DNA from 3 places in the Streptomyces sp. NPDC051286 genome. Region 3 is predicted to be linked to each of the others. Evidence: riboswitches for the same ligand, from Rfam matches in the RefSeq annotation. Region 3 holds a riboswitch; each other region holds the start of a gene.
What was found. A riboswitch is a leader RNA that binds a small molecule or an ion and turns the genes downstream of it on or off. The one in region 3 is predicted to bind thiamine pyrophosphate.
Positions count from the first base shown of each region.

Region 1: it holds a riboswitch for thiamine pyrophosphate, as region 3 does, so the genes downstream of both, thiC (phosphomethylpyrimidine synthase ThiC) here and ACIBB8_RS04445 (thiamine ABC transporter substrate binding subunit) in region 3, are expected to answer to the same signal.
Region 2: it holds a riboswitch for thiamine pyrophosphate, as region 3 does, so the genes downstream of both, thiO (glycine oxidase ThiO) here and ACIBB8_RS04445 (thiamine ABC transporter substrate binding subunit) in region 3, are expected to answer to the same signal.

Region 1 covers NZ_JBITER010000012.1:131,719-142,042, forward strand. Annotated here, with positions in the region: gene hisC (histidinol-phosphate transaminase) at 139-1,218, opposite strand; gene ACIBB8_RS15260 (LacI family DNA-binding transcriptional regulator) at 1,588-2,700, shown strand; gene ACIBB8_RS15265 (metallophosphoesterase) at 2,858-3,925, shown strand; gene ACIBB8_RS15270 (hypothetical protein) at 4,108-4,932, shown strand; gene thiC (phosphomethylpyrimidine synthase ThiC) at 5,152-6,942, opposite strand; TPP riboswitch at 6,935-7,068, opposite strand; gene ACIBB8_RS15280 (YibE/F family protein) at 7,139-8,476, shown strand; gene ACIBB8_RS15285 (SsgA family sporulation/cell division regulator) at 8,558-8,995, opposite strand; gene ACIBB8_RS15290 (IclR family transcriptional regulator) at 9,097-9,867, opposite strand; gene ACIBB8_RS15295 (DUF5326 family protein) at 10,115-10,324, opposite strand, start outside.
Region 2 covers NZ_JBITER010000001.1:444,175-454,498, forward strand. Annotated here, with positions in the region: gene ACIBB8_RS02015 (class II 3-deoxy-7-phosphoheptulonate synthase) at 1-85, shown strand, start outside; gene ACIBB8_RS02020 (bacterioferritin-associated ferredoxin) at 255-587, shown strand; gene bfr (bacterioferritin) at 635-1,114, opposite strand; gene ACIBB8_RS02030 (sulfite oxidase-like oxidoreductase) at 1,269-1,901, shown strand; gene ACIBB8_RS02035 (DUF4396 domain-containing protein) at 1,930-2,490, opposite strand; gene ACIBB8_RS02040 (deoxyribonuclease IV) at 2,576-3,433, opposite strand; gene pknB (Stk1 family PASTA domain-containing Ser/Thr kinase) at 3,440-5,350, opposite strand; gene ACIBB8_RS02050 (thiazole synthase) at 5,475-6,269, opposite strand; gene thiS (sulfur carrier protein ThiS) at 6,272-6,490, opposite strand; gene thiO (glycine oxidase ThiO) at 6,487-7,695, opposite strand; TPP riboswitch at 7,693-7,805, opposite strand; gene ACIBB8_RS02065 (hypothetical protein) at 7,918-8,259, shown strand; gene ACIBB8_RS02070 (NAD(P)/FAD-dependent oxidoreductase) at 8,288-9,541, shown strand; gene ACIBB8_RS02075 (peptide-N4-asparagine amidase) at 9,860-10,324, shown strand, end outside.
Region 3 covers NZ_JBITER010000002.1:268,659-278,982, forward strand. Annotated here, with positions in the region: gene ACIBB8_RS04405 (TetR/AcrR family transcriptional regulator) at 1-378, shown strand, start outside; partial or broken gene ACIBB8_RS04410 (murein hydrolase activator EnvC family protein) at 441-1,016, opposite strand; gene rpsB (30S ribosomal protein S2) at 1,295-2,164, shown strand; gene tsf (translation elongation factor Ts) at 2,266-3,102, shown strand; gene pyrH (UMP kinase) at 3,262-4,038, shown strand; gene frr (ribosome recycling factor) at 4,223-4,780, shown strand; gene ACIBB8_RS04435 (phosphatidate cytidylyltransferase) at 4,780-5,865, shown strand; gene rlmN (23S rRNA (adenine(2503)-C(2))-methyltransferase RlmN) at 6,455-7,561, shown strand; TPP riboswitch at 7,603-7,719, shown strand; gene ACIBB8_RS04445 (thiamine ABC transporter substrate binding subunit) at 7,793-8,914, shown strand; gene ACIBB8_RS04450 (ABC transporter permease) at 9,031-10,324, shown strand, end outside.

The sequences.
Region 1 (10,324 bases), on a different contig from region 3:
TCACAAGCATTATGACGCACAGGCTTTCGGGATGTTCGAGGGGGGTCCCCTATCGGGACGCTCCACGCGAAGGCCCCGCACCTCCGAGAAACGAGAGGTACGGGGCCTTCCGGATACACCCGGGCCGGATGCGCCGCGCTACAACTCCTTGCGGTACGCCTCCGCCACCCTCAGGAACACGTCGTTCGCCTCGTCCTCACCGATCGAGACCCGCACGCCCTCGCCCGCGAACGGCCTGACCACCACGCCGGCCCGCTCGCAGAACCCGGCGAAGTCGACCGCACGGTCACCCAGCCGCAGCCAGACGAAATTGGCCTGGGACTCCGGAACGGTCCAGCCCTGGTCCACGAGAGCCTTGTGCACCCGGACGCGCTCGCAGACCAGCGAGCCGACCCGGCCGAGGAGTTCGTCCTCGGCGCGCAGCGAGGCGACCGCCGCGTCCTGCGCCAGCTGGCTGACCCCGAACGGCACCGCCGTCTTGCGCAGCGCCGCCGCCACCGGCTCGTGGGCCACCGCGAACCCGACCCGCAGACCGGCCAGACCGTAGGCCTTGGAGAACGTCCGCAACACCGCCACATTGGGCCGGTCCCGGTAGATCTCGATGCCGTCCGGCACGTCGACGTCGCGGATGAACTCCTTGTATGCCTCGTCCAGCACTACAAGCACATCGCCCGGTACCCGGTCCAGGAACCGCTCCAGCTCGGCCCTGCGCACCACGGTCCCGGTCGGGTTGTTCGGGTTGCAGACGAAGATCATCCGCGTGCGGTCCGTGATCGCGTCCGCCATCGCGTCGAGGTCATGCACCTCGCCGTCGGTGAGTGGAACCTTCACCGAGGTAGCTCCGCTGACCTGGGTGATGATCGGGTACGCCTCGAAGGAGCGCCAGGCGTAGATGACCTCGTCGCCCGGGCCCGAGGTGGCCTGGAGTAGCTGCTGCGCCACCCCGACGGAACCGGTGCCGGTGGCGAGATGCGAGACGGGCACACCGAACCGGTCGGCCAGCTCGTTCATCAGACCGGTGCACGCCATGTCCGGGTAGCGGTTGAAGTTCGCGGCCGCGGCCAGCGCGGAGTCCATCACCCCGGGCAGCGGCGGATACGGGTTCTCGTTGGAGGACAGCTTGAACGCGACCGGTCCGCCGGCCGCCGCCGGCCTGCCCGGCACATAGGCAGGGACGCCGTCCAGCTCGGCGCGCAGCTTGGGGCTCGTCTCGCTCACCGCAGGTCCTCCTCGACCGTCGCACACATCAATACTGCTCACCTTATGAGGATTGCGCGCTGCTGCGAATGGCTGAGCGGAGGAATCGTCCGGTGGGCTCAGGAATGGGGGGAGCGTTCCTCGTACCGGCGCGCGCCGGTGGCTCACTCCGTGGCGCGCATCCCTCGAAGAGGTGAGTTGAGACGTCTTCGAAACATCGACCGTTGAGTAGGCCCATCCTCCTCAGTGCATGACACGCTACGGCCCACACCGCCAACACCCTTGTTTTGCAAGGCATTTACGGCCACGTGACCATGCAGAAACGTGCCTGTGGAGGTGTGAATATGCGACCGGACCAACCGTCCGCGCGAGCCCTACTATCGGCTCGCCATGACAGCAGCAGGGAAGCACCAGGTGAGCCGGACGGAGACCCCCCGGCGCGGCGGCCGGCAGGGACGAGCGGGAATCCGGGATGTGGCCGCCGCCGCGGGGGTCTCCATCACGACCGTCTCCGACGCGCTCAACGGCAAGGGCAGGCTCCCGGACGCCACCCGCCGCCATGTCCGCGAGGTCGCCGAGCGCCTGGGCTACCGCCCGTCCGCCGCGGCCCGAACCCTCCGTACCGGCAAGTCCGGCCTCATCGGCCTGACCGTGACGACGTACGGGGATGAACCTTTCACCTTCACCGAATTCGCCTACTTCGCGGAGATGGCCAGGGCGGCCACCTCCGCCGCGCTCGCCCGCGGGTACGCCCTCGTCATCCTCCCCGCCACCTCACGCCATGACGTCTGGTCGAACGTCGCTCTCGACGGCACTATCGTCATCGACCCCTCCGACCAGGACCCGGTCGTCACCGAACTCGTCCGGCAGGGGCTGCCCGTCGTCTCGGACGGCCGCCCAGCCGGGACCCTCCCGGTCACCGCCTGGGTCGACAACGACCACCGAGCCGCCGTGCTCGACCTCCTCGACCATCTCGCCGCCGCCGGGGCCCGCCGCATCGGCCTGCTCACCGGCACCACCACCGACACGTACACCCGCCTCTCCACCACCGCATACCTCCACTGGTGCGAGCGCGTGGGCCAGGACCCGGTCTACGAGTCCTATCCCGCCCACGACCCGTGCGCGGGGGCGGTCGCCGCCGACCGTCTGCTCGCCCGCCCGGACCGGCCCGACGCCGTCTACGGGCTCTTCGATCCCAATGGCACCGATCTGCTGGCGGCCGCCCGCCGGTACGGTCTGCGCGTCCCCGAGGACCTCCTGCTCGTCTGCTGCAGCGAGTCCACCGTGTACGCGACGACCGAACCGCCCATCACCACGCTCTCGCTCAAACCGCGCCGGATCGGTACGGCGGTCGTCCAGCTCCTCATCGACGCCATCGAAGGCGTCGACCAGGACGGCCCGGTGGAACAGGTCATACCGACAGAACTCATCGTGCGGACGTCCTCGCAACGCCGTCCGCCCCGCACCACGGTCAGCGCCCCGCGGTCCCCGTCAGGGGACTGATCAGCGCAATTAAGACAAATCAACCGGTGAACCCCGCGTGCGCCCGGATTCACCACCCCTGGTGCGTCACACAACACGATGCGCATTCCTATGATGGGCGCACGACACCGCGGACCACCCCACCAGCAGGGCCCGTCAGGTGTACGGCGGCGCGACGGTGGTGGAGGGGTCGATGACACAGGGGGCCGGTCAGGAACCCGTGGTGCGGACGGCGACGTTGCGTGACTTCCGCGTGCCGCCCTATGCGCAGACTCCGGTGCCGCCCACGGCGCCGCATCCGGACAGTGCCGTTCCGGCGGACGAGCCGGAAGGCTACACGCCCACCGCGCGCGATCTTCCCGTGATCAACCGTGACACCGTCCAGGTGCAGACCGGCCCCGACCCTCGGCCCGCCCAGGACCCGGGGCTCGGACCGCTGTACGTCGTCGGCGACGTACACGGCTATCTGGACGAACTCCACGCCGCCCTGGCCGAACAGGGGCTCATCGACGCGGAGGGGCAGTGGGCCGCGGGCAACACCCGGCTCTGGTTCCTCGGCGACTTCACCGACCGCGGTCCGGACGGCGTCGGCGTCATCGAACTCGTCATGCGCCTGTCCGCCGAGGCCGCGGCCGCAGGCGGCTACTGCAAGGCCCTGATGGGCAACCATGAACTGCTGCTCATCGGCGCCAAGCGGTTCGGCGACACACCGGTGAACTCCGGGGCCGGCACCGCCACGTTCCAGGCTGCCTGGCTGCTCAACGGCGGCCAGAAGAACGACATGGAGCGGCTCCAGGACCACCACCTCCAGTGGATGTCCCGGCTCGACGCGGTCGTCGAGGAGGACGGGCATCTGCTGTTGCACTCCGACACGACGGCGTACCTCGATTACGGCTCCACCATCGAGGACGTCAATGACACTGTGCACGCCATTCTCACGCGTAACGACGCCGACGAGTGCTGGGACCTCTTCCGTAAGCTCACCAAGCGGTTCGCCTTCCGCGACGAGGCGGGTCCGCAAGCGGTCCAGGAACTGATGGCGGCCTACGGCGGACAGCGCATCGTCCATGGTCACAGCCCGATTCCGTATCTCCTCGGCGAGGTCGGCTCGGAGGACGGCGAGGACAGCGCCGGCCCCGTGGTGGAGGGCCCGCACGTATACGCGGACGGGCTCGCTATCGCCATGGACGGCGGCGTGACCATGGCCGGAAAGCTACTGGTCGTCCAGCTGCCGTTGCATGACTGACGGTCTTCGGGGAAGACGCATCAACGACCTGACCACGCCGACCGCTGGGCCTATTTACGGAAACCCCCTGTCACCCCGTGCCGTGGGCGCTCTACCATCGGCGTATCAGTAGCAGGATCTCCTCCGTTTCCGCCCAACTGCCCGGCCAGTGCGGGTAGTCAGGCCCAACGGAGCATCGGGGGATGCACATGAACAGCGCTCCGCACCTGCTGGCCGAGGACCGACCCGAGTACGAGCGGATCCTCGGCGACGCGCTGCGTCACGCTCACGAACGACCGGATCTCGCCGGAGTCGGCGAACGGCTCAACGCGGAACAGCTGCGCACCATGGCACTGAACGCCACGGCATTGATCACCACGGCGGCGGCCACCGAGTACGACCACTATGTGAAGGCCCGCGAAGAGCTGCGCGGACCGGCTGCCGACTCCGCCCAGGGCTCGGGCCTCGGCTCCGACGCGGACGATCCGGACCGGCCGGGCGCCGGGATAGGGGCGGTCGTCACGGTCCTGGCGCCGATGCTCGCGGGCACCGCCGCACTGATCTTCCTGCTGGTCGGCTATCTACTGAAGATGCTCAGCCGGCCCCCTTCGTTCGCCGACACCATGGTCACCGCCGGGTGGTTCTTCGCGGCGGCGACGGCGGCCGCGATACTGGCCGCCGCCGTCGGGCTGCTCATCACGGCCCTGCGCAACGGATCGACCGCGCTGCCCGCCGAGGACGCCGAGGACGAGCTGCCGGAGGAGGTTGCGCGCGCACGGGAGGCCTGGCGCCATGCGCTGCTGGAGCGCGGCATCCTGCCGTTCCTGCGCGATGCACTCGCCGATCCCACCGCAGGCGCCGCGCCGCGTACACCGCACCCATCGGCCCACCGCATCCCAAAAATCGGCTACAGCCGACCGGACTTCACGGGGCCGGACGAGGGTCCGGCGGCGGGACCCCGCCCGTCTTTCACGAGCCCGGACTTCACCAGCCCGGACTTCGGCGGCCCGGAACACGAACCGGACTGACCGGCCGCCGCGGCCCGGCATGCCTCGTGAGTGGTGGGGAATCACCAGCCGCGGCGCCATGGGCCGTGGGATCAGCCCCCTCGGCTCACCAGGAGTTGTGGCCTGCCGCATGTCCGTGCCCGCCGGACAGCGCAGGCCGACACCCGGCGGTGGCCGGTGGAGCGGCCCGCGGCTCCCCCGGCGGTTTCCGGGGGCGCGGGCCGTTCCAGTACGGCGTACTCAGTCGGTGAGCGGGAGGTACACCCGGTTGCCCGCAGCCGCGAACTCCGCGGACTTCTTCATCATGCCCTCGGCGATCTCGGCCTCGGTCGCCGAGGGCTCGTCGCCGCCGAACTGCTCCGAGATGCTTCGGCTGATCTTCATCGAGCAGAACTTCGGGCCGCACATCGAGCAGAAGTGGGCCGTCTTCGCCGGCTCGGCCGGCAGCGTCTCGTCATGGAACTCCCGTGCCGTGTCCGGGTCGAGTGCCAGGTTGAACTGGTCCTCCCAGCGGAATTCGAACCGCGCGTCCGACAGTGCGTCGTCCCAGTCTTGCGCCCCTGGGTGCCCCTTGGCGAGGTCCGCAGCGTGGGCCGCGATCTTGTAGGTGATGACGCCCGTCTTCACGTCGTCCCGGTTGGGCAGGCCCAGGTGCTCCTTGGGCGTGACGTAACAAAGCATCGCCGTCCCCCACCAGGCGATCATCGCCGCGCCGATGCCCGAGGTGATGTGGTCGTAGGCCGGGGCGATATCGGTGGTCAGCGGGCCGAGCGTGTAGAACGGCGCCTCCTCGCAGATCTCCTGCTGGAGGTCGATGTTCTCCTTGATCTTGTGCATGGGGACATGGCCCGGGCCCTCGATCATGGTCTGGACGCCGAACCGCTTGGCGACCGAGTTGAGCTCGCCCAGCGTGCGCAGTTCGGCGAACTGCGCCTCGTCGTTGGCGTCGGCGATCGAGCCGGGGCGCAGTCCGTCGCCCAGCGAGTACGTCACGTCGTACGTCGCGAGGATCTCGCAGAGCTCCTCGAAGTTCTCGTACAGGAACGATTCCTTGTGGTGCGCCAGGCACCACGCGGCCATGATCGACCCGCCGCGGGAGACGATCCCGGTCTTGCGCCGGGCGGTGAGCGGGACATACGGCAGCCGCACGCCGGCGTGGACCGTCATGTAGTCGACGCCCTGCTCGGCCTGCTCGATCACAGTGTCCTTGTAGATCTCCCAGGTCAGCTCCTCCGCCCTGCCGTCGACCTTTTCGAGGGCCTGGTAGAGGGGCACGGTGCCGATCGGCACAGGGGAGTTGCGTAGTACCCACTCGCGGGTGGTGTGAATGTTGCGGCCGGTGGAGAGATCCATGACCGTGTCGGCGCCCCAGCGCGTCGCCCAGGTCATCTTCTCGACCTCCTCCTCGATGGAGGAAGTGACCGCGGAGTTGCCGATGTTGGCGTTGACCTTCACCAGGAACCGCTTGCCGATGATCATCGGCTCGGTCTCCGGGTGGTTGACGTTGGCCGGCAGGACCGCCCGGCCGGCCGCGATCTCCTCGCGTACGACCTCGGGTTCGACGTCCTCCCGGATCGCCACGTACTCCATCTCCGGGGTGATCTCGCCGCGGCGGGCGTACGTGAGCTGGGTGACGGGCTGCCCGTCGCGGCTGCGGCGCGGACGGCGCGGACGGCCAGGGAAAACGGCGTCGAGGTTACGCAGTCCGCCGCGCGGCGAGGTGTGCCCCAGCCCGTCGTCCTCGGGGCGGACGGGGCGGCCGACGTACTCCTCGGTGTCGCCGCGGGCGGTGATCCAGTTCTCCCGCAGAGGTGCGAGACCGCGCCGTACGTCGGTTTCGGTGGCGGGATCGGTGTACGGCCCCGACGTGTCGTACAGCGTCACGTCCTTGCCGTTGGTGAGGTGCACCTTTCGGACCGGCACCTGGAGGTCCGGGCGCGAGCCCTGGACGTATCCCTTGTGCCAGCCGATGGACGTGCCGGCCTCGTCGCTCTGGTTCGAGGCAGGCGTGCGTGCGTCCGATGTGGTCATGAGACCTACTCCCTACGCCGGCATTACCCGGTAACAGGTTCGGCGGTCGGCGCAGCCTGTCCCGTACGGATGTACGGATATCAGCGCCCTCTCAGCCCGGTGCTCCGAGCTCCCGCGTGTGCAAAGGTGCCACCACGCTAGCGCCTGTTCCGGCGTGCTGGACAGAGGGCCTGTTCCTTGTTGCGATGATCGCCTGGTGACGTCCCTACAGAGCGCCCCCGGATCGCAGGACCATCAGCACGGGCATTCGCACAGCCACGGCCCTGCTGCGCCGGTCTCCGCACATCTGCGCAAGGTCATCGCGGCCGTGCTGATCCCGTTCGCCACCGCGGTCGTTGTCGGCCTGGTGGCTCTCTGGCCGGGCGGTGCGCCCGCGCACGAGCGCACCGGTGTCGGTTTCGACCGGCAGACCCAGCAGGGCAAGGTGGTGAGTGTCGACAAGGTCGACTGCAAGGACGTGAATGCCTCGCAGACGCCGGTCACGGGCGGCGCCACGACGCCATTGGGGGACGGGGGCGCCGGTCAGGAACCGGGACTGTGCGAAAGGGTCACGGTCGAGGTGACGACCGGGCACGACAAGGGGCGCACATTCGTCGAGATCGTTCAGCCCGACGCCCCTCGGCAGTTGCGCAAGGATCAGGGCGTGGTCGTGGCGTACGCCCCTGACGCGCCCCATGACCTGCAGTACTCCGTGACGGATGTGAACCGGAAGTTCCCGATGGCGCTGCTGGCCGGGATCTTCGCTCTCGCAGTGGTCGTCGTCGGCAGAATGCGTGGGTTGATGGCGCTGGTCGCGCTCGCGGTGTCGTTCGCCGTACTGACCCTGTTCATCCTCCCCGCGATCCTTCAGGGGTCGAATCCGCTGCTCGTCGCGGTCGTCGGGGCCAGCGCGATCATGCTCATCGCGCTCTACATGTGCCATGGCCTGACCGCACGTACCTCGGTCGCGGTCATCGGCACTCTGATCTCACTGCTGCTGATCGGCCTGCTCGGTTCACTCTTCATCGGCTGGGCGAGCCTGACGGGGAACACCGACGACAACACCGGCCTGATCCACGGCCTCTACCCCCACATCGACATGAGCGGCCTGCTGCTGGCCGGTGTCATCATCGGTTCGCTCGGTGTGCTCGACGACGTGACGGTCACCCAGACGTCGGCGGTCTGGGAGCTGCACCAGGCGGACCCGACCATGGGTGCGCGAAAGCTGTACCGGGCAGGGATCAGGATCGGTCGCGACCATATCGCCTCGGTGGTCAATACGCTGGTGCTCGCCTACGCAGGCGCCGCGCTTCCCCTGCTGCTGTTGTTCTCGATCGCGCAGAGCAGCGTGGGGACGGTGGCCAACAGCGAGCTCGTGGCGGAGGAGATCGTCCGGACGCTGGTCGGCTCGATCGGACTGGTCGCCTCGGTACCGGTGACGACGGTGCTCGCGGCACTGGTCGTCTCCGCGGACCGTACAGGGCTCGGCGCGGAAGCAGGAGCTTCGGCACCCGTACGGGGCGGGAGGGGCCGGCGTCGCAGGGCGAGGCATTGAGCACCTCGACGCGAAGCACAAATCACCCGTTCGGCAGATACGGCGTTCGATCGGCCAGTAGGCCGTCCGCGCAGTTCTTCCTCAGCCGGCGTTCTGTTCCTTGGCCAGGATCCGGCCCAGCGCCTCTTCCAGGCTGCCCTCGAAGTCACTCAACGTGCACTCCTGCCCGAGGGGCACGAGCTTGTCCGTACGGTCGAGAAACGCGACGAGTGGCGCTGTACCGGCCCTGAACAGGGCGCGATCCGTCCCGACCTGCAGCCGGATGTGTACGTCGGAGAGTCCCTCGGGCTCCGTGGGACTGATGTGCACATCGCCGTCGCCGCTGGGGCTGTTGAGGCCGTCCAGCAGCAACTCACGGCCGAAAGCCCAGGTGACGGGGGCGTCGCCGGGCAGGTGGAAGGTCATCCGAATCGCATACGGATCGCACACCTCGTACCGGAGTTCCACCGGGATACGGAATGAGAGCTCCTCGGAAACGAGAAAGCTCATCATGACCTCAGCTTGAACCGACTCGCGCATCGTCCAACCCCGCAGTAGTTGAATCTGGCCAGGAATGATCCCCCATGGCCCTATTGACGCCATCGTGGTGCACGCGATAGCAGATCACAAGGAGTGATTTTTCAGATACTGATAGAGAACACGAACGAACGCAAGAGGCTTGCCACTTCGCCGCGTAGTCGTTCGACTGCGGGGAGCAATCGATCTTCCTGCTCGAGAGGCATGGAAATCGCCATGGCGGCTGCAGTGAATCCGGCCGTGATCGGGATGGCCGCGCAGACCGTCCCCAGGGCGTACTCCTGTCGTTCGACGACAGGTTCCATCCGCTCCAACGACCTCAAACGCTCAAGAAGCGCCGGTCGGTCCCGCACCGAATAGCGGGTGAGAGGCCGCACGGGGTGACGGTCCAGATGGTCCTCACGGGCCTTCTCGTCGAGCTGGCTGAGCAGACACTGTCCGAGCGCATGGGCATGTCCGGTCTCCCGGAACGAGGCCCACTCGTCCACCGCGGGAGCCGCAGGAGTGTCGGCGACCGCGATGAGTTCGATCTCACCGTCGCGGTAGACGGCGCAGTAGACCGGTGCGCCGATGATGTCGCGCCAGCGGGCCAGCGACTGGGTCATTCTGCTGCGACGATTCTGCAGACAGCCGTCGTCGACGAGCCTCTCTGCGGCAGTACCGAAGAGGAAAACACCGTTCGCGCGGCGCAGGTAGCCCTCATGGGTGAGGGTGCGCAGCAGGTGATAGGCGGTAGGAAGAGGAAGTCCCGCTTCCCGTGCGAGCTGCTTCGCGGGCGCCCCGTCCCGATGGGCGCCCACAGCCTCCAACAGCCTCAACGCCCGCTGAACCGAACCGATCAACGTCGGAACAGCGGTGCTCGATGCCGTGGTCAAAAGTCACCCCCAGGCATGGCGACGGGCGGTCGGCCCGTCCGTGGGGGCCGCCCCCACGGTCCTGCCGCAAACCTGAGGTCCGGAGACCGGACGTATGCACAAACCACTGGGCACAGCGGTGACGGGCAGTTAATTCCCAGGCGGCGGCAGCGGACTGCCACTGTATAGGCCGCATAAGCAGGGGGCGTCGTTTCGTCCTGCGCTTAGCTCAGCTGGGCTAATTGGCCCGGCTGGTGACCGCCCGCTCCTACCAGTCGCCGCGCGAGGACGAGGAAGACATGAACTTCCGTACGACGAAAACGAGGCCACCGACCAGGATGACGAACACCAGGACCTTGAAGAGCAGACCGATCACGAACCCGATCACGCTGGCGATCAGACCGCCGAACACCACGATCGCGATGACGGGCACTGCGACCCACTTCACCCACCAGGGCATCCCCGCGAATATCTCCCG
Region 2 (10,324 bases), on a different contig from region 3:
CGAGACCGCTTGCGACCCGCGGCTCAACCGCAGCCAGTCGCTGGACCTGGCGTTCCTGGTCGCCGAGATGTACCGGGACCAGTAGCCGTCACGGCAGGTAGCGCGCGTACGACTGTGGGGCACGGATCGATGTGATCCGTGCCCCACAGGGCATTCCGGGACTTTTACCGGTACTGGGCGCCGGGTAAGGTTAGGTAAGCCTCACCGTTCAGCGGGGTGGCATCCATGACCCATCCTGCCGGGAGGTGAACCGCATGTACGTCTGCTCGTGTTTCGGCATTACGGAGCAGCAGGTCAAGGAACATGCGGACGCCGGGGCGTGCACCCCCCGCCAGATAGCCAACGCCTGCAAGGCGGGCACCGACTGCGGTGGCTGTGTCCGCCGGATTCAGGCGATGCTCGGTCGCGGTGCGTGCGTGCGCCGGGAACTGCTGGGCGAGAAGCAGGCCCCCGGTGACGCCCCCGGGCAGACCCTCTCGACCGCACCGGGTGCGGCCCCCCGCATCGGTCCGGGCATCGCCCCCGGACGGATCCCGGGCATCGGTCCCGGTCCGGTCCCGGGCATCCGGCTCCCCGACGCGGCCTGAACCCGGCTCTCCCGGACCCGCCGTCCCGGGCAGGGCTGTTCCCTGGCTCAGCTGTCAGGCTGTTCGATCTGCTGCGCGATGTAGAGCGGCTCGCCGAGCTTCTCGATCAGTTCCAGCTGGGTGTCGAGGTAGTCGATGTGATGCTCCTCGTCCTCCAGGATCGATTCAAAGATATTTGCGGACGTGATGTCGCCCTTCCCGCGCATCAACTCGATACCGCGCTTGAGCCGGTCGATCGCCTCCACCTCGACCTGGCGGTCGGCCTGGAACATCTCGGTGACCGTCTGGCCCACGCGTACATGGAAGAGCCGTTGGTAGTTGGGGAGTCCATCGAGGAAGAGGATGCGGTCCGTCAGGGTCTCGGCGTGCTTCATCTCGTCGAACGACTCGGACCGGGTGTACTTCGCGAGCTTCGTCCAGCCGAAGTTGTCCTGCATCTTTGCGTGCAGGAAGTACTGATTGATGGCAGTCAATTCGGCGGTCAGCTGTTCGTTCAGGAACTCGAGGACCTCGGGGTCGCCCTGCATCGCAGAGGCTCCTTCCAACCGGTGAACTGGGCACGTTGGCCGCATCCTCGCACCGCACCCCCCAGTCGTCCAGTAAGTGCATGCTTAGTACGAGTTGCCCGAATAGTCGCGACCCTGGTCATGACCACCCCTGCCTGTCTGTCACCATGGAGGCATGGGTCAGCCGGAAAGCCGGGAATACCGCGAATCAGAGCAGTCCGAGCTTCCGCCGGGTCAGCGACTGCAGCGCGGTTGGCCGGTTACCCACTACGGGCCCGTTCCCAAGTTCAAGCCCGATCGCTGGGAGTTCCGGGTCTTCGGAGCCACCGTGGACGGCGAGAAGCACTGCTGGAACCACCAGGAGTTCTCGGCCCTGCCGTTCTCCTCGGTCGTCGCCGATCTGCACTGCGTGACGAAATTCAGCATGCTCGGGGCCGAATGGGGCGGGGTCCTCGCCCGTACGATTCTGGAACTCGCGCCACCCGCGCCCCAGGTCACGCATGTGATGGTCTGGGCGGAGTACGGATTCAGCTCGAACTTGCGGCTCGCCGACTTCACCTCGGACCGCACGCTTTTCGCCACCCACAAGGGCGGTGAGCTGCTCACCGCGGAGCATGGCTTCCCGCTGCGCCTCGTCGTGCCGCACTTGTACGCCTGGAAGGGGCCCAAGTGGGTCCGGGGCGTCGAGTACATGACGGCCGATCGCCGGGGCTTCTGGGAGGAGCGCGGCTACCACAACATCGGCGACCCGTGGCGCGAGCAGCGCTACTCCTACCAGGAAGAGCCCGGGGAAGGCCCCGAGCTCTGACCTGGCGGTCCCGGTGCGGGGGAGGTCGTCAGTGGTGGTACTGGTGTACCACCGCGTGGCCCTTGCCGCGGCCGATCATCCACTTGTTGACCGGTGTGGTGGCGACGAAGGCGACGGCCAGCGACAGTGCGAGCGTTCCCCAGAACAGCGCGTCGGCGAGCTGTGCGTCCATGGCGCCCGGCCACAGGACGATCACGCCGTTGTCGATCAGTTCCATCACCGCGATGGAGAGGGTGTCGGCGGCCAGGGCGACCCGGAATGCCGTACGGAAGTCGACGCCGGCCTTCAGGATCGAGCGCAGCGTCAGCGTGTAGCCGAAGAAGAATGCCAGGACGATCGCGAGGACCATCGTCCCCGTGTTGCCCCAGCCGAGCGCTGTGCCGATCACCATGCCGAGGATCTCACCGATGGCGCATCCGGTGAGGCAGTGCAGTGTGGCGCGCGCGGCCATGGCCCAGTCGACCGGGCCGGGGGAGTGCGCAGTGTGGCCGGCGTGAGCCGAGTGGTCGGCGTGGCTGCTGCCGTTGTGGCCCTGTCCGTGGTGCTCGTGGTGCTGCTGATGCTCTCCGTCGCGCGTGTCGTGCTGCATGGCGATCCCCCAATGCCGGTAGCGGTTCCTGTCGACAACAGGAACCATATACCCCCGAGGGGTATTCCGCCATTGAGTTTCGCGGTCAGCCGCGGTCGCGCAGCCCCTTCAGTCGCGCCACATCCGCCGCATGGCCTTCCTTGCCGCCCGGCGTCTCGATGATCAGTGGTACTCCAGCCGTCGCCGGATGGGCGAACAGCTCCCGGAACGGCTCCTCGCCGATGTGTCCGGCGCCGATGTTCTCGTGCCGGTCCTTGTTGGCTCCCACCACGTCCTTGGAGTCATTGGCGTGTATCAGCTTCAGCCGCCCCTCGCCGACCGTGTCCACCAGCAGGTCCAGGGTCTGCTTCATGCCCGCGGGGCCCGCCAGATCGTGCCCCGCCGCGTAGATGTGGCAGGTGTCGAGACAGATACCGAGCTTGGGGTGGGCGTCGAGAGCGTCGAAATACGGGCCGAAGTCCCAGGCCCGCGAGCAGAGCGAGAATCCCTGTCCGGCGGTCGACTCCAGCAGCAGATACGGGTCGTCGTCATGGGTCAGTTCGTCGAGGAGCGGCCTCATGTGCGTCCGTACCTGCGCCAGAGCCTCCGCGCGCGGCCGGCCGCCGGTCGCCGAGCCGGTGTGCACCACGACGCCCAGGGCGCCGATCTCACGGGCCCGGCGCAGGGAGTGGCGCAGCGAGTCCACGGACTTCTCCACGGTGGCCTCGGTGTGCGAGCCGAAATTGATCAGGTACGGGGCGTGGACATAGACCGGTATCGACTCGGCGGCACACTCGGCGCGGAACTGTTCGTCCTGTGCCGGGTTCCCAGCGGGCGTGGCCCAGCCGCGCGGATTGGCGACGAAGACCTGGACGGTCTCCGCCCCCATCTCGCGGGCGTAGGGCAGGCCGACCTTCGCGAGGCCGCCGGCCACGGGGACATGGCCGCCGACGGGGTTGCGCATATGGATCTAAAGCCCCTTGGTCTTGATGGTGATGGTGCTGCCCTCGGGGGCCTGCTTGCCGCCGTCCACGGACTGACTGGCGATCTTGTCGCTGAAGGAGAGGAACGGGCGGTCGACCTTGACCTCGAAGCCCGCCTGCTTCAGCAGCCTCGTCGCCTCGTCGACGTCCTTGCCGGTGACGTCCGGCACGTCGATCATCCGCGGGCCCTTGGAGACCGTGAGCGTGATGGTGTCGCCCTCGGCGACCTGGGCACCCTGGCCCGGGGACTGGTGCGCGATGTCGCCCTCGGCCTCGGGAGAGTTGACGCGGCCGGGCAGCACCTTGGCCTTCAGCCCTTCCTCGTCCAGTGCGGCGGTGGCGTCCTGGACCGACAGCCCGGTGACATCGGGGACATCGACCGGGCTGCCCTTGCTGACGACCAGGGCGACCGCGGAGTCGGGGTGGCGCTCGGCGCCCGCCCCGGGATCCGTACGGATCACGTCGCCCCGGCCGAACTCCGTGCTGAACTCCCTGGTGACCATGCCGGGCACCAGCCCGTTCTTCTTCAGTGCCTGCCTGGCCTCGGCCAGCGCGAGGCCCTCGACGGCGGGCACCTTCACGATCTCCGGGCCGCGCGACACGGTGATCGTCACCGAGCCGTTGCCCCGGATCCGGGCGCCGGACTTCGGATCGCTGTCGATGACCCTGCCGCGCTCGACGCTGTCGCTGTAGGCACGCTTGACGCTTTTCAGCTCCAGCCCGGAGTCGGAGAGCCGCTGCCCGGCCTCCTTCTCGGTCTGGCCGAGCAGGGAGGGCACCCGGGTGAACTGTCCCGAGTTGATGTACCAGACACCGGCACCGGCCCCGAGTACCAGCAGCACGGCGACGATCGCGGCAAGCATTCCGCGCCGCGGCCCGCGTCGGGCCTGCCGGTCCTGCTCGGGCGGCAGCGGCGGGGGCATCTCGAGCCGGCTGGTGTGGTGGGCCGTGCCCTGACCGTCCGGGAGTACCCGGGGGATCACACTCGTGCGGTCCTCGGCGACATCGTGCACCTCGGCGAGGGACTGCGGCGGTACAGCGTCCAGTTGTTCATCGGTGAGCGCGGCGCGCGCGGTGCGGGCCTCGGCCAACAGGGCCACCGCGTCGAACGGGCGGACCTCGGGGTCACGGGCGGTGGCGCTCGCGACCAGGCGGTCCAGCTCGGCCGCGAGCCCGGGGACGACGGCCGACGGGGCCGGGACGTCCTCATTGAGGTGCTGGTAGATGACCTGAGCGGGGGAGTCGCCGGTGTGCGGCTTGGCGCCCGTCAGCATCTCGTACAGCACGACACCGCAGGCGTACACATCGGCGCGGGTGTCCGCCGTGCCGTGCTCGATCTGCTCGGGGGCGAGGTAGGAGACGGTGCCCAGGACGGATCCGGTGGTGTTCGTGACGGCGCCCACAGCCCGCACGAGACCGAAATCCGCGACCTTCACCCGGCCGTCGTCCCCTATCAGGACGTTCTCCGGCTTCATGTCGCGGTGCACGAACCCCGCCCGGTGTGCGGCACCGAGTGCGGCGAGTACCGGCTCCAGGATGTCCAGGGCGGCCCGCGGCTGCAGGGCGCCGCGCTCGCGCAGGATGTCGCGCAGCGTGCAGCCCGCGACATACTCCATCGCCAGGTAGACGTACGCCCCCTGGGCGCCCTGGTCGAAGACCGCGACCACATTGGGGTGGGCGAGCCTGGCCACCGACTTGGCCTCGCGGATGAAGCGCTCGACGAACGAGGCGTCGGTCGCGAGCGCCGGGTGCATCACCTTGAGGGCGAGCACCCGGTCGAGCCGGGTGTCCATGGCCCGGTAGACCGTGGCCATCCCGCCCACGGCGATGCGGGCATCGACGCGGTAACGGCCGTCGAGCAGCTGCCCGACAAGGGGGTCCTGGAGGGTCTTATCCACGCAGCCGAGTCTACGAGTCACCGTGGACACGACCGACGGGCCGGGGCGATCCCGGGTCCGTACTGCAGCCGAGCCGTGACAGGGACATGCGCATCAGCGGCGTACGGACCCGGCGGACGCGCGCTCAGAACGCCGGCCGCTCCGGGTCCAGCACCGCCCGCCCCTCCACCGGTGAGGAGGCCTCGGCGAAGTGGCGCCGCGGGATCCGGCCCGCGCGGTACGCCAGCCGTCCCCCGTCCACCGCGTGCCGCATCGCCGCCGCCATCAGCCCGGGCTCCTGCGCCCGGGTCACCGCCGACGCCAGCATCACCGCCGCGCAGCCCAGCTCCATCGCGAGGGCCGCGTCCGAGGCGGTCCCGGCGCCCGCGTCGAGAATGACCGGCACCCGGGCCTGCTCGACGATCAGCTGGAAGTTGTGCGGATTACGGATGCCGAGCCCGGAGCCGATGGGGGAGCCGAGCGGCATGATCGCCGCGCATCCCACGTCCTCCAGTTTCCGGGCGAGCACCGGGTCGTCGCTGGTGTACGGCAGGACGGTGAACCCGTCGTCCACCAGGGTCTCCGCGGCGTCCAGCAGCTCGATCGGGTCGGGCAGCAGAGTCCGCTCGTCGGCCACGACCTCCAGCTTGATCCAGTCGGTGCCCAGCGCCTCGCGGGCCAGCCGGGCGGTCAGCACGGCCTCGCCCGCGGTGAAGCAGCCCGCCGTGTTCGGCAGGACGCGGATCGAGAGGCGTTCGAGAACGGAGAGGACCGAGCCCTGCACGGTCGGGTCGAGGCGGCGCATCGCGACGGTGGTCAGCTCGGTGCCGGACGCTGTCAGGGAGCGTTCGAGCACGTCGAGACTGGGCGCCCCGCCCGTTCCCATGATCAGCCGGGAGCCGAACGTGGTGCCGCCGAGGGTGAAGAGATCGTCGGACATGGTCAGCCTCCCTGGACCGCGGTGAGGACCTCGATCCGGTCGCCGTCGGCGAGGGCGGCGGCCGACCAGCGGCTGCGCGGGACGACGGTCTCGTTGAGGGCCGCGGCGACCCCGGAGGGCGCCGCCGTGAGAGTCGCCACAAGGGTCTCCAGGGTGGTGCCCGCGGCGATCGAACGGGGATCGCCGTTCACGGAGACGGTGAGCGGGAGGGAGTCGGTCATGCGGGCTGCTCCTGACGTACGGAGGCGGAGGGCGGTACGGCGGCGGGTGCGAATCGTCCGGGGGCGAAGGGGCGGGCCACGGCGGGCAGCTCGCCGGTGGTCAGCAACTCGGCCATGGCGTCACCCGTGACGGGGGTGAGCAGTACGCCGTTGCGGTGATGGCCGGTGGCGAGGTGGAGGCCGGGCAGGGCGGTGCGGCCGAGCAGCGGGGCGTTGTCGGGGGAGGCGGGGCGAAGGCCGGCCCGGGTCTCGGTGAGCGGCAGTTCGGTGATGCCGGGCACCAGCTCGTGGGCGTCGCGCAGCAACTCGTACACCCCGCCCGCCGTGACGGTGGTGTCCCAGCCCATTTCCTCGCTGGTCGCGCCGACGACGAGCTCGCCGTTCTCGCGCGGGACGAGATAGACATGGCTGCCCCGGACCACGGCCCGCACGGTGCGGGTGAGGAACGGCGCGTAAGCGGCGGGCACGGTCAGCCGGAGCACCTGTCCCTTCACGGGCCGCACCGGGGGGACGACCTCGTCCGGCAGCCCGGCGAGCCGCCCGCTGAGGCTGCCCGAGGCGAGTACGACCTGGTCGGCGGCCAGCTCCGTACCGGCCGTGAGTACGGCTCCGGTGGCCCGGTCCCGTGCCACCCCGAGGCGTTCCGCCCAGTCGCGGTGGAAGACCACCCCGGCCCGTTCGCAGGCCGTCAACAGAGCGGCGGCCAGTCGACGGGGGTCGACCTGGTGGTCGCCGTCGACCCGTAGACCGCCGCGCACGCCCGGCGCCAGCATGGGCTCCAGCCGGCGGCACTCACGGCCGGTGAGCCACTCCGACTCGAGCCCCGAACGCTGCTGCAGCGCGTGCAGCTCCCGCAGATGGGCGCGGTCGTCGGAGTCCAGGGCGACCGCCAGGGTGCCGCAGGCGCGGAAGCCGATGTCCTGGCCGCTCGCCGCCTCCAGTTCGGCCGCGAAGGCCGGGTAGCGCGCGGCGGACGCGGCATTGAGTTCGAGCAGCATCTGCTCGCCGTAGTGGAGTTCGGTGACGGCGGCGAGCATCCCGGCCGCGACCTGGGCGGCCCCGCCGCCCGGTTCGGGGTCGACGACCGCGGTGCGCAGACCGCGCTGTGCAGCCCGCCAGGCGGTCACCAGACCGATGATCCCGCCCCCGATGACGAGGACGTCGGATCCTTGTGCGGATACGGATGTGTTCCCGGAAGAACGCATGGGCGTCCAGCCCCTCCCTTCGCCGGCATGACCCGGATCAGGTGCGTACGGTCGGAGGCCGCCCAGCCTCCCTCTCAGCCCGGTGCGTCCGGGCTCCCGCGAGTGTCTTACGGTGGCCACCCTAGTGCCCCTCCCGGCAGGTTTTGCCCCGTCGCGTCGGGCGAACATGGCCGGTCACGGCACTGGACCCCGTCCCCCGGACCCGATAAAGGAGCAGCAGCCATGGCCCGTTCGCTCGATGGACTCGTCCTCTCGCCGGTCGCCGACCAGGCGCCGGGCCAGGTCGGCACCCGTACCCGCTTCACGTACCACGAGGAGGACGGCCGGATCTGGGCCGAGTACGCGGGCGGCGACGTGGTCCGGGGCCATCTCGTCGGCACCAGGACCGCCGATCGACTCGACTTCCGGTACGTCCAGTTGAAGCAGGACGGAACGACGTCCTCCGGACACTGCCTCTCCACCGTCGTCGACCTCGCCGACGGCCGGGTGCGGCTGGACGAGCGGTGGGAGTGGGAGTCGCAGGAGGGCAGCGGGACGAGCGTGGTCGAGGAAGTGCCTAGCTGACTGACCGTCAGGTGTTTAAGGTGGACGGGTGAGCGAGCAGCAGACTGAGCAGCTGGACCGGCGGACCGAGCGCCGCATCGTCATCGTCGGTGCGGGCATGGCCGGTGTGCAGACCGCGGTGGCCCTGCGGGAACAGGGCTTCACCGGCCCGGTCACCCTGATCGGTGCCGAACCCCACCAGCCCTACGACCGGCCGCCACTGTCCAAGGCGGTACTGCTCGGCGAGGCCGAGGACTCCGCCTTCGACATCGACTTCGAGGCGCTCGACATCGAGCTGCAACTGGGCCGCGACGTGACCGGCCTCCGGTCCGAGGCGCATGAACTGGACACCCCGACGGGTTCCGTCCCGTACGACGTCCTGGTCATCGCCACCGGCGCCGAACCGGTCGAGCTGCCGGGCTCCGAGGGTGTGCGCGGCGTCCATCTGCTGCGCACCCTCGACGACGCCGCACGGCTGCGGCCGGTCCTCGGCGAGCAGCACACCGTCGTGGTCGTCGGCGCCGGATGGATCGGCGCGGAGTTCGCCACCGCGGCCCGCGCCGCGGGCTGCGAGGTCACCGTCGTCGAGGCCGCCGACCGGCCGCTCGCGGGCGTCCTGCCCGCCGAGGTCGCCGCTCCGATGGCCCGCTGGTACGGGGAGAGCGGCGCGGAACTCCTCACCGGCGCCCCGGTGGCCCGCATCGAGCCCGGCCGGGTGGTCCTCGCCGACGGCCGCGCACTCGCGGCAGGAGCGGTGGTCGTCGGGATCGGTGCCCGGCCCGCCACCGCCTGGCTGGCCGGCTCCGGCATCGCGCTCGGACCGGACGGATCGGTGACCGCCGACGAAGCGCTGCGGACCTCGCTGCCCGATGTGTACGCCGTCGGGGACTGTGCCTCCTTCCCCTCCGCGCGATACGGCACGCGCCTCCTCGTCCACCACTGGGACAACGCCGTCCAGGGGCCGCGGACCGCCGCCGCCAACATCATCGGCGCCGGCTCCCGCGGGGCGCCGCAGCCGCTTACGTACGACCCCGTGCCGTACTTCTGGTCCGAGCAGTTCGACCGGTTCGTGCAGTACGCGGGCCATCACGGGGGCGCCGACACCCTGCTGTGGCGCGGCGACCCGGACGGTCCCGCCTGGTCGGTGCTCTGGCTGCGGGACGGCGTGCTGGTCGCCGTCCTCGCCGTCGGCCGGCCGCGCGACCTGGCCCAGGGGCGCAAGCTCATCGAGGCGGGGGCGCGGCTCGATGAGGCGCTGGCGGCCGATCCCTCCGTGCCGCTGAAATCGACGGTACGTCAGTAACGGCCTGGTGCACGATAGAGAGTGGATCAGCGAGCGGCGTCATGCGGCTTCGAATCCAAGGCGGAGGAGGGCGGAGACGCGAAGGGGGTCCCCCCCCCCATGCCTTAGGGCTCTGGGGGAGTCGTCGACTGACGATAACGCCGGAGGCGGAGTCGCATGACGCCGGGAGCCCGCTCGCTATCGTGCGCCAGGCCGTAACGGCCGCCCCTGTGAAGGGGCCGGTGTGCAATATCCGTCATGCGGACGCCTCTTGGTCGTGGGTCAAAATTGGTGCAGTGTGCAGCTTTTGGATTACCGACCCTCTTCCAAAGGATGTGCATGTCCCCCTACCGATGGGTCCGCGCCCTGCGCGGAATATCCGTGGCGGCGGCCTCGATCGCCCTCATCGGCGGTGCAGTTGCCGCCCCGGCGTACGCGGGTACCGCCCCTGCCCCCGGCTCCAACCCGGCCGTCGACTACCAGGACCCGGTCGACGCGCTGCCACCGGTCTCCCGCCCGGACACCGAGCACTGCGCGGTGACGGCCGTCGAGCACGACTTCGGTTACACGCTCGGCGGGCCGCCGTACACCACCACGCTCACCCCGCCCGCCCGGTGCAAGGGCCCCTGGAACAAGGTCGTCCTCGACTGGTCGGGCAGCGTGAAGGGGCGTCAGTACGACCGTCTCGCCGCAGTGTTCGTCGGCGGCGCGGAGGTGTTCCGCACCAGCACGGCCGAGCCCGACGACGACGGCATCAGCTGGCACGTCGCCAAGGACATCACCGAGTTCGCGCCCCTCCTCAAG
Region 3 (10,324 bases):
GTCGACTTCCCCGTCTGGGCGGCCGAGGTCGAGAACGCGATGGAGCGGGCACAGACGCCCGAGGAAAAGATCGAGGCGTATGTACGCCGCCAGCTCGATCTGGTCGGGGACCGGCGGCACCGAGCTGTCGTCGCCATCTCGGCGAGCGAGCTGGACGCGGGCGCACGGGAGAAGATCCGGGCAGCGCACGGCGGGCTGATCGCCATGATCGTCGAGGCGCTCGGTGACCTCGGCCATGAACAGCCGAGGCTGGCGGCGATGCTGCTGCAGGGCTCGGTGGACGCCGCCGTGCGCCGTATCGAACTGGGCGTGGCGGAAGCGCCCGGGGTGATCGCTGACACCGCCGTTGCCATGATCCTGCGGGGTGTACGGGGCTGACGCCCGTACCCGGCCGCCGCGACGAGGAGCACGGCAGGGGCTGCGTACCCGACGGCATCCGGCGCCCGCGGCTCCGGTACGCCGAAGACCGGCAGCAGCCGCGAAGGACCCCGCCGCAGCAGCGCCGGAGGCAGCAGCGACAGCGGATCCAGATACGCGTCACCACGCCGCAGCCCCCAGTGGAGACACCCGGACTCGCAGTGGAACGGCCCGTCCTCCATGACCGCGACCGTCTGGCCGGCGCGGACCTCCTCACCTTCCGAGACCAGCGCCCGCACCGGCTCGTACGTCGTGCGCAGCGGCAGATCACCGGTCCCCGCCACCTCGATCGCCAGCACCCCCCGTCCCGCGACGCGCCCTGAGAACGAGACCCGGCCGTCGGCGGCGGCTCGCACCCGGGCACCCGGCGCGGCGGCGAGGTCGACGCCTCGGTGCCCCCGCCCGTAGGTGCCGGCCGGTGGCTCCCATCCCCGTACGACCACGGGCCGCCCCGCCAGCGGCCACGCGCGCCCGCCGTTTGGCGTGGGGTCGTCCGCGGCGGCGGCGCCCGCACCGCACAGCATCGTGAGCACGGTCATGAACGCCGCCACGAGCGCCGCCCGGGCGCGGTGAGCCGTCGGTTCTGGTGTGGATCGCATGACCCGAACCGTTCCGCACCCGGCGGATCCGTGGGGATCATGGACCGGATCTGTGGACTACTCGCCGGTTGTGGACAGCGCCGTCACCCGGCACTCGGCGGGTCCCGTACACTTCTTGTGGCGATCCGGGTCACCGGGTCGACTTCGCACGCCCCGCCACCTCCCTCTCCGCGGACGGTGGCCGCGCTCCTCGGTCCCTTGTGGCACGGCGCGTCGGGGCGTCAGGCGCGACCGCAATCCTGCGGTTGCGACAACCGAGTACCTCAAGGAGTACGGCCATGGCCGTCGTCACGATGCGGGAGCTGCTGGAGAGCGGCGTCCACTTCGGTCACCAGACCCGTCGCTGGAACCCGAAGATGAAGCGCTTCATCTTCACCGAGCGCAACGGCATCTACATCATCGACCTGCTCCAGTCGCTGTCGTACATCGACCGCGCCTACGAGTTCGTCAAGGAGACCGTCGCGCACGGCGGCTCCATCATGTTCGTGGGTACGAAGAAGCAGGCCCAGGAGGCCATCGCCGAGCAGGCGACGCGCGTCGGCATGCCGTACGTCAACCAGCGTTGGCTCGGTGGCATGCTCACCAACTTCTCCACCGTCTACAAGCGCCTTCAGCGTCTGAAGGAGCTTGAGCAGATCGACTTCGAGGACGTGGCCGCCTCCGGCCTCACCAAGAAGGAGCTTCTGGTCCTCTCCCGCGAGAAGGCCAAGCTGGAGAAGACCCTCGGTGGTATCCGCGAGATGCAGAAGGTGCCCAGCGCCGTCTGGATCGTCGACACCAAGAAGGAGCACATCGCCGTCGGTGAGGCGCGCAAGCTCCACATCCCGGTCGTCGCGATCCTCGACACCAACTGCGACCCCGACGAGGTCGACTACAAGATCCCGGGCAACGACGACGCGATCCGCTCCGTCACCCTGCTCACCCGCGTGATCGCCGACGCCGTCGCCGAGGGCCTCATCGCCCGTTCCGGCGCCGCGACCGGCGACTCGAAGCCGGGCGACAAGGCTGCCGGTGAGCCGCTCGCCGAGTGGGAGCGCAACCTGCTCGAGGGCGACAAGAAGGCAGACGCCGAGGTGCAGGCGTCCGCCGAGACCGAGAAGGCCGAGGCTCCGGCCGAGGCTCCGGCCGCGGACGCCGAGCAGGCCTGACAACTCCGTCACGGCTGAATGACGGCGGGGGCCGGTGCCACAGGCACCGCTCCCGCCGTTCACCCGTAGATCTTTCAGACTTCGAGAGAGAACACAGACTCATGGCGAACTACACCGCCGCTGACGTCAAGAAGCTCCGCGAGCTCACCGGCGCCGGCATGATGGACTGCAAGAAGGCGCTCGACGAGGCCGACGGCAACGTCGACAAGGCCGTCGAGGAGCTCCGTATCAAGGGTCAGAAGGGCGTCGCCAAGCGCGAGGGCCGTTCTGCCGAGAACGGTGCCGTCGTCTCCCTCATCTCCGAGGACAAGACCTCCGGCGTCCTGCTCGAGCTGAAGTGCGAGACGGACTTCGTCGCCAAAGGCGAGAAGTTCCTGGCCGTCGCCGACGCACTCGCCGCCCACGTCGCCGCGACCTCGCCGGCCGACCTGGCCACGCTGCTCGCCTCCGAGATCGAGGCCGGCAAGACTGTTCAGGCCTTCGTCGACGAGGCCAACGCCAACCTCGGCGAGAAGATCGTCCTGGACCGCTTCGCGCAGTTCACCGGCGGTTACGTGGCTGCGTACATGCACCGCACCATGCCCGACCTCCCGCCGCAGGTCGGCGTCCTGGTCGAGCTGGACAAGGAGAACGCCGAGGTCGCCAAGGACGTCGCGCAGCACATCGCCGCCTTCGCCCCGAAGTACCTCAACCGCGACGAGGTCCCGGCCGAGACGGTCGAGAACGAGCGTCGTGTCGCCGAGGCCACCTCTCGCGAGGAGGGCAAGCCCGAGGCCGCCCTTCCGAAGATCGTCGAGGGTCGCGTCAACGGCTTCTTCAAGGACGTCGTCGTCCTGGAGCAGGCGTTCGCCAAGGACAACAAGAAGTCCGTCCAGAAGGTCCTGGACGAGGCCGGTGTCACCCTGAAGCGCTTCTCGCGCATCAAGGTCGGCATCTGAGTCCGTCCGCGAAAAACGGTGGACCCCCATAGGGTCCAGTGCAGTCGTCGGCCGCACACCCGCCGTACGACCGCAGATCTGACGAGGAGGCCATTGCCGCTGAGGGACACCAGACCCACCGGCAATGGCCTTCTTCGTATGTGCACGAGGAGAATCTCCATGAACAAGGGCGCGGACGCCGCCAAAGGTGACCACAAGCGCGAGGACGGCAAGGTGGCCGGACGCTTCATGCTGAAGCTGTCCGGGGAGGCATTCGCTGGCGGCGGGGGTCTCGGCGTTGACCCCGATGTCGTACACGCCATTGCCCGGGAAATCGCAGCTGTCGTCCGGGGCGGCGCGGAAATCGCGGTTGTCATCGGCGGCGGCAACTTCTTCCGCGGCGCCGAGCTCCAGCAGCGCGGCATGGACCGGGCCCGGTCCGACTACATGGGCATGCTCGGCACCGTCATGAACTGCCTGGCACTCCAGGACTTCCTGGAGAAGGAAGGCATCGACTCCCGCGTCCAGACCGCCATCACCATGGGGCAGGTCGCGGAGCCGTACATCCCGCTGCGCGCCGTGCGTCACCTGGAGAAGGGACGCGTCGTCATCTTCGGCGCCGGTATGGGCATGCCGTATTTCTCCACCGACACCACCGCCGCCCAGCGCGCCCTGGAGATCGACGCCGAGGGCCTGCTCATGGGCAAGAACGGGGTGGACGGGGTCTACGACTCCGACCCGAAGACCAACCCCGACGCGGTGAAGTTCGACGCGCTGGAATACAGCGAGGTGCTCGCCCGCGATCTCAAGATTGCCGACGCCACCGCCATCACGCTCTGCCGTGACAACCAGCTGCCGATCCTGGTCTTCGAGCTGACCGCGGCCGGAAATATCGCCCGCGCCGTCAAGGGTGAGAAGATCGGCACGCTCGTGAGTGACCAGGGCACCCGGGCCTGACAACCGGGGGGCCGCCCGGGGGGAATCCCCCGACGGCCCGGGGGCCGGCCGGGGATTCCCCCGGGGGACGGTTCCGAAGGATGGACAACGGCCTGCCGGTCGGACACCGTGCAGGTGAGGACGCGACGCAGGACCCGCCGGGCCCGAGCACGCCGGGCCCACTCAAGACACGCAGGAGCACGTGGTGATCGAAGAAACCCTCCTCGAGGCCGAGGAGAAGATGGAGAAGGCCGTCGTGGTCGCGAAGGAGGACTTCGCCGCGATCCGCACCGGCCGTGCGCACCCGGCGATGTTCAACAAGATCGTCGCCGACTACTACGGCGCGCTGACCCCGATCAACCAGCTGGCCTCTTTCTCGGTTCCCGAGCCGCGTATGGCCGTCGTGACGCCGTTCGACAAGAGCGCGCTGCGTAACATCGAGCAGGCCATCCGCGACTCCGACCTCGGCGTCAACCCGAGCAACGACGGCAACATCATCCGAGTGACCTTCCCCGACCTCACGGAGGAGCGTCGTCGCGACTACATCAAGGTCGCGAAGACGAAGGCCGAGGACTCCAAGATCTCGATCCGGGCCGTCCGCCGCAAGGCGAAGGAGACCCTGGACAAGCTGGTCAAGGACAAGGAGTCCGGCGAGGACGAGGTGCGCCGCGCCGAGAAGGAGCTCGACGACACCACTGCGAAGTACGTCGCGCAGGTCGACGAGTTGCTCAAGCACAAGGAAGCCGAGCTGCTCGAAGTCTGATGAACGACTCTTCCTGGGGCGCCCCGCAGGGAGCCGGCTACGGGGGTGCGCCCGAGATGAGGGCGGCCCCGGCAGGTCCTGCATACGATGTGCATGACGCCCAGCAGACACGGCCCATGCCCATCGTGCCGGACGTTCCCGATGCAGGTAGAGACGCTGACGGCCGTGACGACCGGTACGGGGGAGCCGCCGGCCGGCGCGGCGGTCCTCCGTACCGTGACGAGAAGCAGCAGGAGCCCATGTCCACCGCGCCGCCGCCCCCGCAGAAGAAACGTGCGGGTCGTGACCTGCGAGCCGCCATAGGGGTCGGTGTGGGGCTCGGGGCCGTCATCGTCGCCTCGCTGTTCATCGTGAAGGCCGTCTTCGTCGGCGTGATAGCCATCGCCGTCGTCGTCGGCCTCTGGGAGCTCACCTCCCGGCTGCAGGAGCGCAAGGGCATCAAGGCGCCGCTCGTACCGCTCGCGATCGGCGGCGCGGCGATGGTCGTGGCCGGCTATGTGCGCGGAGCCGAGGGCGCCTGGGTCGCCACGGCCCTGACCGCTCTGGCGGTGCTCGTCTGGCGGATGACCGAGCCGCCCGAGGGGTATCTCAAGGACGTCACGGCCGGTGTTTTCGCCGCGTTCTACGTACCCTTCCTGGCCACCTTCGTCGCGATGCTGCTGAGCGCCGACGACGGGGCGCAGCGGGTCCTCACCTTCCTCCTGCTGACCGTGGTCAGCGACACGGGCGCGTACGCCGTCGGCTGGCGCTTCGGTAAGCACAAGCTCGCGCCGCGGATCAGCCCCGGGAAGACCCGGGAGGGACTGTTCGGAGCCGTCGCCTTCGCGATGGTCGCCGGTGCGCTGTGCATGCAGTTCCTGATCGACGACGGCACCTGGTGGCAGGGGCTGCTGCTCGGCCTGGCCGTCGCTGCCAGCGCCACCCTGGGTGACCTGGGCGAGTCCATGATCAAGCGGGATCTCGGGATCAAGGACATGGGCACGCTGCTCCCCGGTCACGGCGGGATCATGGACCGACTGGACTCGCTGCTGCCGACCGCTCCGGTGGTCTGGCTGCTGCTGGTGCTCTTCGTCGGCTCCGGCTGAGAAGCCGGGTCCATCCCGGCCTGACTTGCGTTTTTATGAGTGAGGGTCCGTTGTCCACAGAACGGCGGGCCCTCACTCGTCTGCCTGCGCGACGATCCTGCCCTCGGCAGGCGCCGGCCTCCACGGGGGCAGTGGGCTGTTGTGCGCACCACGTGAGCGTCGTGCGATCGGTCACGGTCCGCGGGCGCGACCGGGCCGTGTGTGAGCCGTCGGCATGGCGACCGGCAAGGGGCGCCGTCGCCGGGGCGCGGTCCCGCCCTGTCCCGCCTGAGAGCCTGTCGGGCGACCTCTGATCGGGCGGCCATGGCGTGGCACGCACGCTTCCGGCGTTGCCGAGAAGCCCCAGGGCGTGTTTCGAAAGTCCCGCCTGCCTGGCGGCGGACGGCGCTCTTTTCGAAACACGCCCTGGTAGCTCCTTCCCCGAGCTCTCAGCTTCGTTCGAGCAGGGGAGACTCCATCCGAGGCCCTCCCGGCGCCTTGGAATCGCACGCACCACGCCGCGTCCGCTCTCCGGTCGAAGGTCACCCGACAGGCTCTGAGCCGGCGACGACGGCTGGCACCACGGCGTGTCTGCGACACTGGAGGAACCATGCCTAAGCCCGGAGAACTCACTTTCGTCGCGCCCCGCGGAGCCAAGAAGCCACCGCGGCACCTCGCCGACCTCACGCCCGCCGAGCGCAAGGAAGCCGTCGCCGCGGTCGGCGAGAAGCCGTTCCGCGCGCAGCAGCTGTCGCAGCACTACTTCGCGCGGTACACGCACAACCCGGCCGAGTGGACCAACATCCCGGCCGGTTCACGGGACAAGCTCGCCGAGGCGATGTTCCCCGACCTCATGTCCGTGGTCCGGCACATCAGCTGCGACGACGACACCACCCGTAAGACGCTGTGGAAGCTGCACGACGGAACGCTGGTCGAGTCCGTCCTGATGCGCTACCCGGAGCGGGTGACGATGTGCATCTCGTCGCAGGCCGGATGCGGGATGAACTGCCCGTTCTGCGCGACGGGGCAGGCCGGTCTGGACCGCAATCTGTCGACCGCCGAGATCGTCCACCAAATCGTGGACGGCATGCGTGCGCTGCGCGACGGAGAGGTTCCGGGCGGGCCTGCGCGGCTCTCCAACATCGTCTTCATGGGCATGGGTGAGCCGCTCGCCAACTACAAGAGGGTGGTCGGCGCGATTCGCCGGCTGACCGACCCGGAGCCGGACGGTCTCGGTCTTTCGCAGCGCGGCATCACCGTCTCCACCGTGGGCCTGGTGCCGGCCATGCTGCGCTTTGCCGACGAGGGCTTCAAGTGCCGTCTCGCCGTCTCGCTGCACGCGCCGGACGACGAGTTGCGGGACACGCTCGTGCCGGTGAACACGCGCTGGAAGGTACGCGAGGTGCTGGACGCGGCGTGGGAGTACGCAGAGAAGTCCGGCCGCCGGATTTCCATCGAGTACGCGCTGATCCGCGACATCAACGACCAGGCCTGGCGCGGTGACCTGCTCGGCCGGCTCCTCAAGGGCAAGCGCGTCCATGTCAACCTGATCCCGCTCAACCCGACGCCCGGCTCGAAGTGGACCGCTTCCCGGCCCGAGGACGAGAAGGCGTTCGTCGACGCGATCGCCTCCCACGGAGTGCCCGTGACCGTGCGGGACACCCGCGGCCAGGAGATCGACGGGGCCTGCGGGCAGCTGGCGGCATCCGAGCGCTGAGGCCGAAAGGGCCCGTGTAACCTGGGCCCGAAATCAACTTCATATTCCGACAGGGGAGCGCCACAGCGCTGAGAGTGCGGCACCGAGGACAGGTTGGCCGCAGACCCTCTGAACCTCGCCCGGGTCATTCCGGGTAGGAAGTTCGGTCATCAACTCATGCTGTTGCGCCCTGCCCGCTTCTCCAAGGGCAGGGCCGCGTCTCTTCCTGGTCAAACCCAGGAGGAATTCATAATGAGCACCACCCGCACCACTCGTGGGACCAAGCAGCTCGCGGCGACGGCCCTCGCCGCCGCGCTCGGCGTCACGGCACTCGCCGGCTGCGGCAGTTCCGACGACTCGGCGTCAGGGGCCGGTGACACGAAGGATTCCGGCTCCAAGATCGTGACGCTTGTCAGTCACGACTCGTTCAACGCCTCCAAGGACGTGCTGAAGGCGTTCACGAAGGAGACCGGCTACACGGTCAAGGTGCTGAAGAGCGGTGACGCAGGCGCTGCCCTCAACCAGGAGATCCTGACCAAGGGTTCCCCGCGCGGGGATGTGTTCTTCGGCGTCGACAACACGCTGCTCTCCCGCGCCCTCGACAACGGACTGTTCACCCCGTACGAGGCGAAGGGCATCGACCGGGTCGCGGCCGATGCCCAACTGGACGCGGCCAAGCACCGGGTCACTCCGATCGACACCGGCGACATCTGCATCAACTACGACAAGAAGTACTTCGCCGACAAGAAGCTCGCGCCGCCGAAGACCTTCGACGACCTGGCGAAGCCCGCGTACAAGAACCTTCTCGTCACCGAGAACGCCGCGACCTCGTCGCCCGGTCTCGGCTTCCTCCTCGGCACCGTCGCCACCTACGGCGAGAGCGGATACCAGGACTACTGGAAGAAGCTGAAGAGCAACGGCGTGAAGGTGGTCGACGGTTGGGAGCAGGCGTACAACGAGGAGTTCTCCGGGTCCGCGGGCGGCAAGAAGGCCAAGGCGGACCGGCCGCTCGTCGTCTCGTACGCCTCCAGCCCGCCGGTCGAGGTGCTCTACGCGAAGCCGCAGCCGAGCGAGGCTCCGACCGGCGTCGCGACCGGGACGTGCTTCCGTCAGATCGAGTTCGCCGGTCTGCTGAACGGCGCGAAGAACGAGGCGGGCGGCAAGGCGCTGCTGGACTTCCTGATCAGCAAGAAGTTCCAGGAGGACATGCCGCTCAACATGTTCGTGAGCCCCGTCACCAAGGACGCGAAGCTGCCGGAACTCTTCACGGAGTTCGGCGCCACGGTCGACAGGCCCACCACCGTGGCCCCGGCCGTCATCGCCAAGAACCGTGAGCAGTGGGTCCAGTCGTGGTCCTCGCTCGTAGTGAAGTAGCGAAGAGTCCCGTACGCGGTCCGGGCGCGGGCGGGAAGGGTTCGCGCGCCCGGACCGGGCTCGCGGATCCCCGGAGCGCGGGGGCGTGGCGGGGGAGCGCGGTGCGGCTCGGTCTGATGGCCGTGCCCGTCGCGTTCTTCGCGCTGTTCTTCGCCTATCCCGTCGTCGCGATCGTCGGCCGCGGGCTGAAGGCCGACGGCGCCTGGCAGTTCGGCCGGATCGGCGAGGTGCTGTCCCGGCCGGACATTCTCGACGTCCTCTGGTTCACCACCTGGCAGGCCCTCGCGTCGACCGCGCTGACCCTGTTGATCGCGCTGCCCGGCGCGTATGTCTTCGCCCGCTTCGACTTCCCCGGCAAGCAGGTGCTGCGGGCGGTCGTCACCGTGCCGTTCGTCCTGCCGACCGTCGTCGTGGGGACGGCCTTCCTGGCGCTGCTGGGGCGCGGCGGTTTCCTCGACGAACTGGCGGGCGTGCGTCTCGACACCACGGTGTGGGCGATCCTGCTCGCCCATGTCTTCTTCAACTACGCGGTCGTCGTGCGGACCGTCGGAGGACTGTGGTCGCAGCTCGACCCGCGGCAGGAGGAGGCCGCCCGGGTGCTGGGCGCCGGGCGGTTTGCGGCGTGGCGGCGGGTCACTCTGCCGGCTCTCGCGCCCGCGGTGGCCGCCGCCGGGCTGATGGTCTTCCTCTTCACGTTCACCTCCTTCGGGGTCGTGCAGATCCTCGGCGGTCCGGGCTACTCCACGCTGGAGGTCGAGATCTACCGGCAGACCGCCCAACTCCTCGACCTTCCGACGGCCGCCGTGCTGACGCTGGTTCAGTTCGCCGCGGTCGGCGCGATCCTGGCCGTGCACGCGTGGACCGTGCGACGCGGGGAAACGGCGCTGAAGCTGGTCGATCCGGCGCACACCTCCCGCAGGCCGCGCGGCACCGGGCAGTGGGCGCTGCTCGGCGGGGTCCTGGTGACGGTCCTGGTGCTGATCCTGCTGCCGCTCGGAGTGCTCGTGGAACGTTCGCTGGACACCCCCGGCGGCTACGGCTTCGGCTACTACCGCGCCCTGCAGTCCGCGGAGGCGAGCGGCAGCACGTTCCTGGTCGCACCTCTCGAAGCGATCGGGAACTCAATGCGGTACGCGCTGGTCGCGACTGTGATCGCGCTGATCGTCGGCGGGCTCGCGGCAGCCGCGCTGACGCTCCCCCAACCTCGAACAGACTCGGCCGGGGGGACCCCCCTGGCCGGGCGGCTGGTCCGGGGTTTCGACGCGCTGCTGATGCTGCCTCTCGGGGTGTCCGCGGTCACCGTCGGCTTCGGTTTTCTGATCACGCTGGACAGGCCTCCGCTGGACCTGCGGACATCGTGGATCCTGGTGCCGCTCGCCCAGGCGCTGGTCGGCGTTCCCTTTGTGGTAC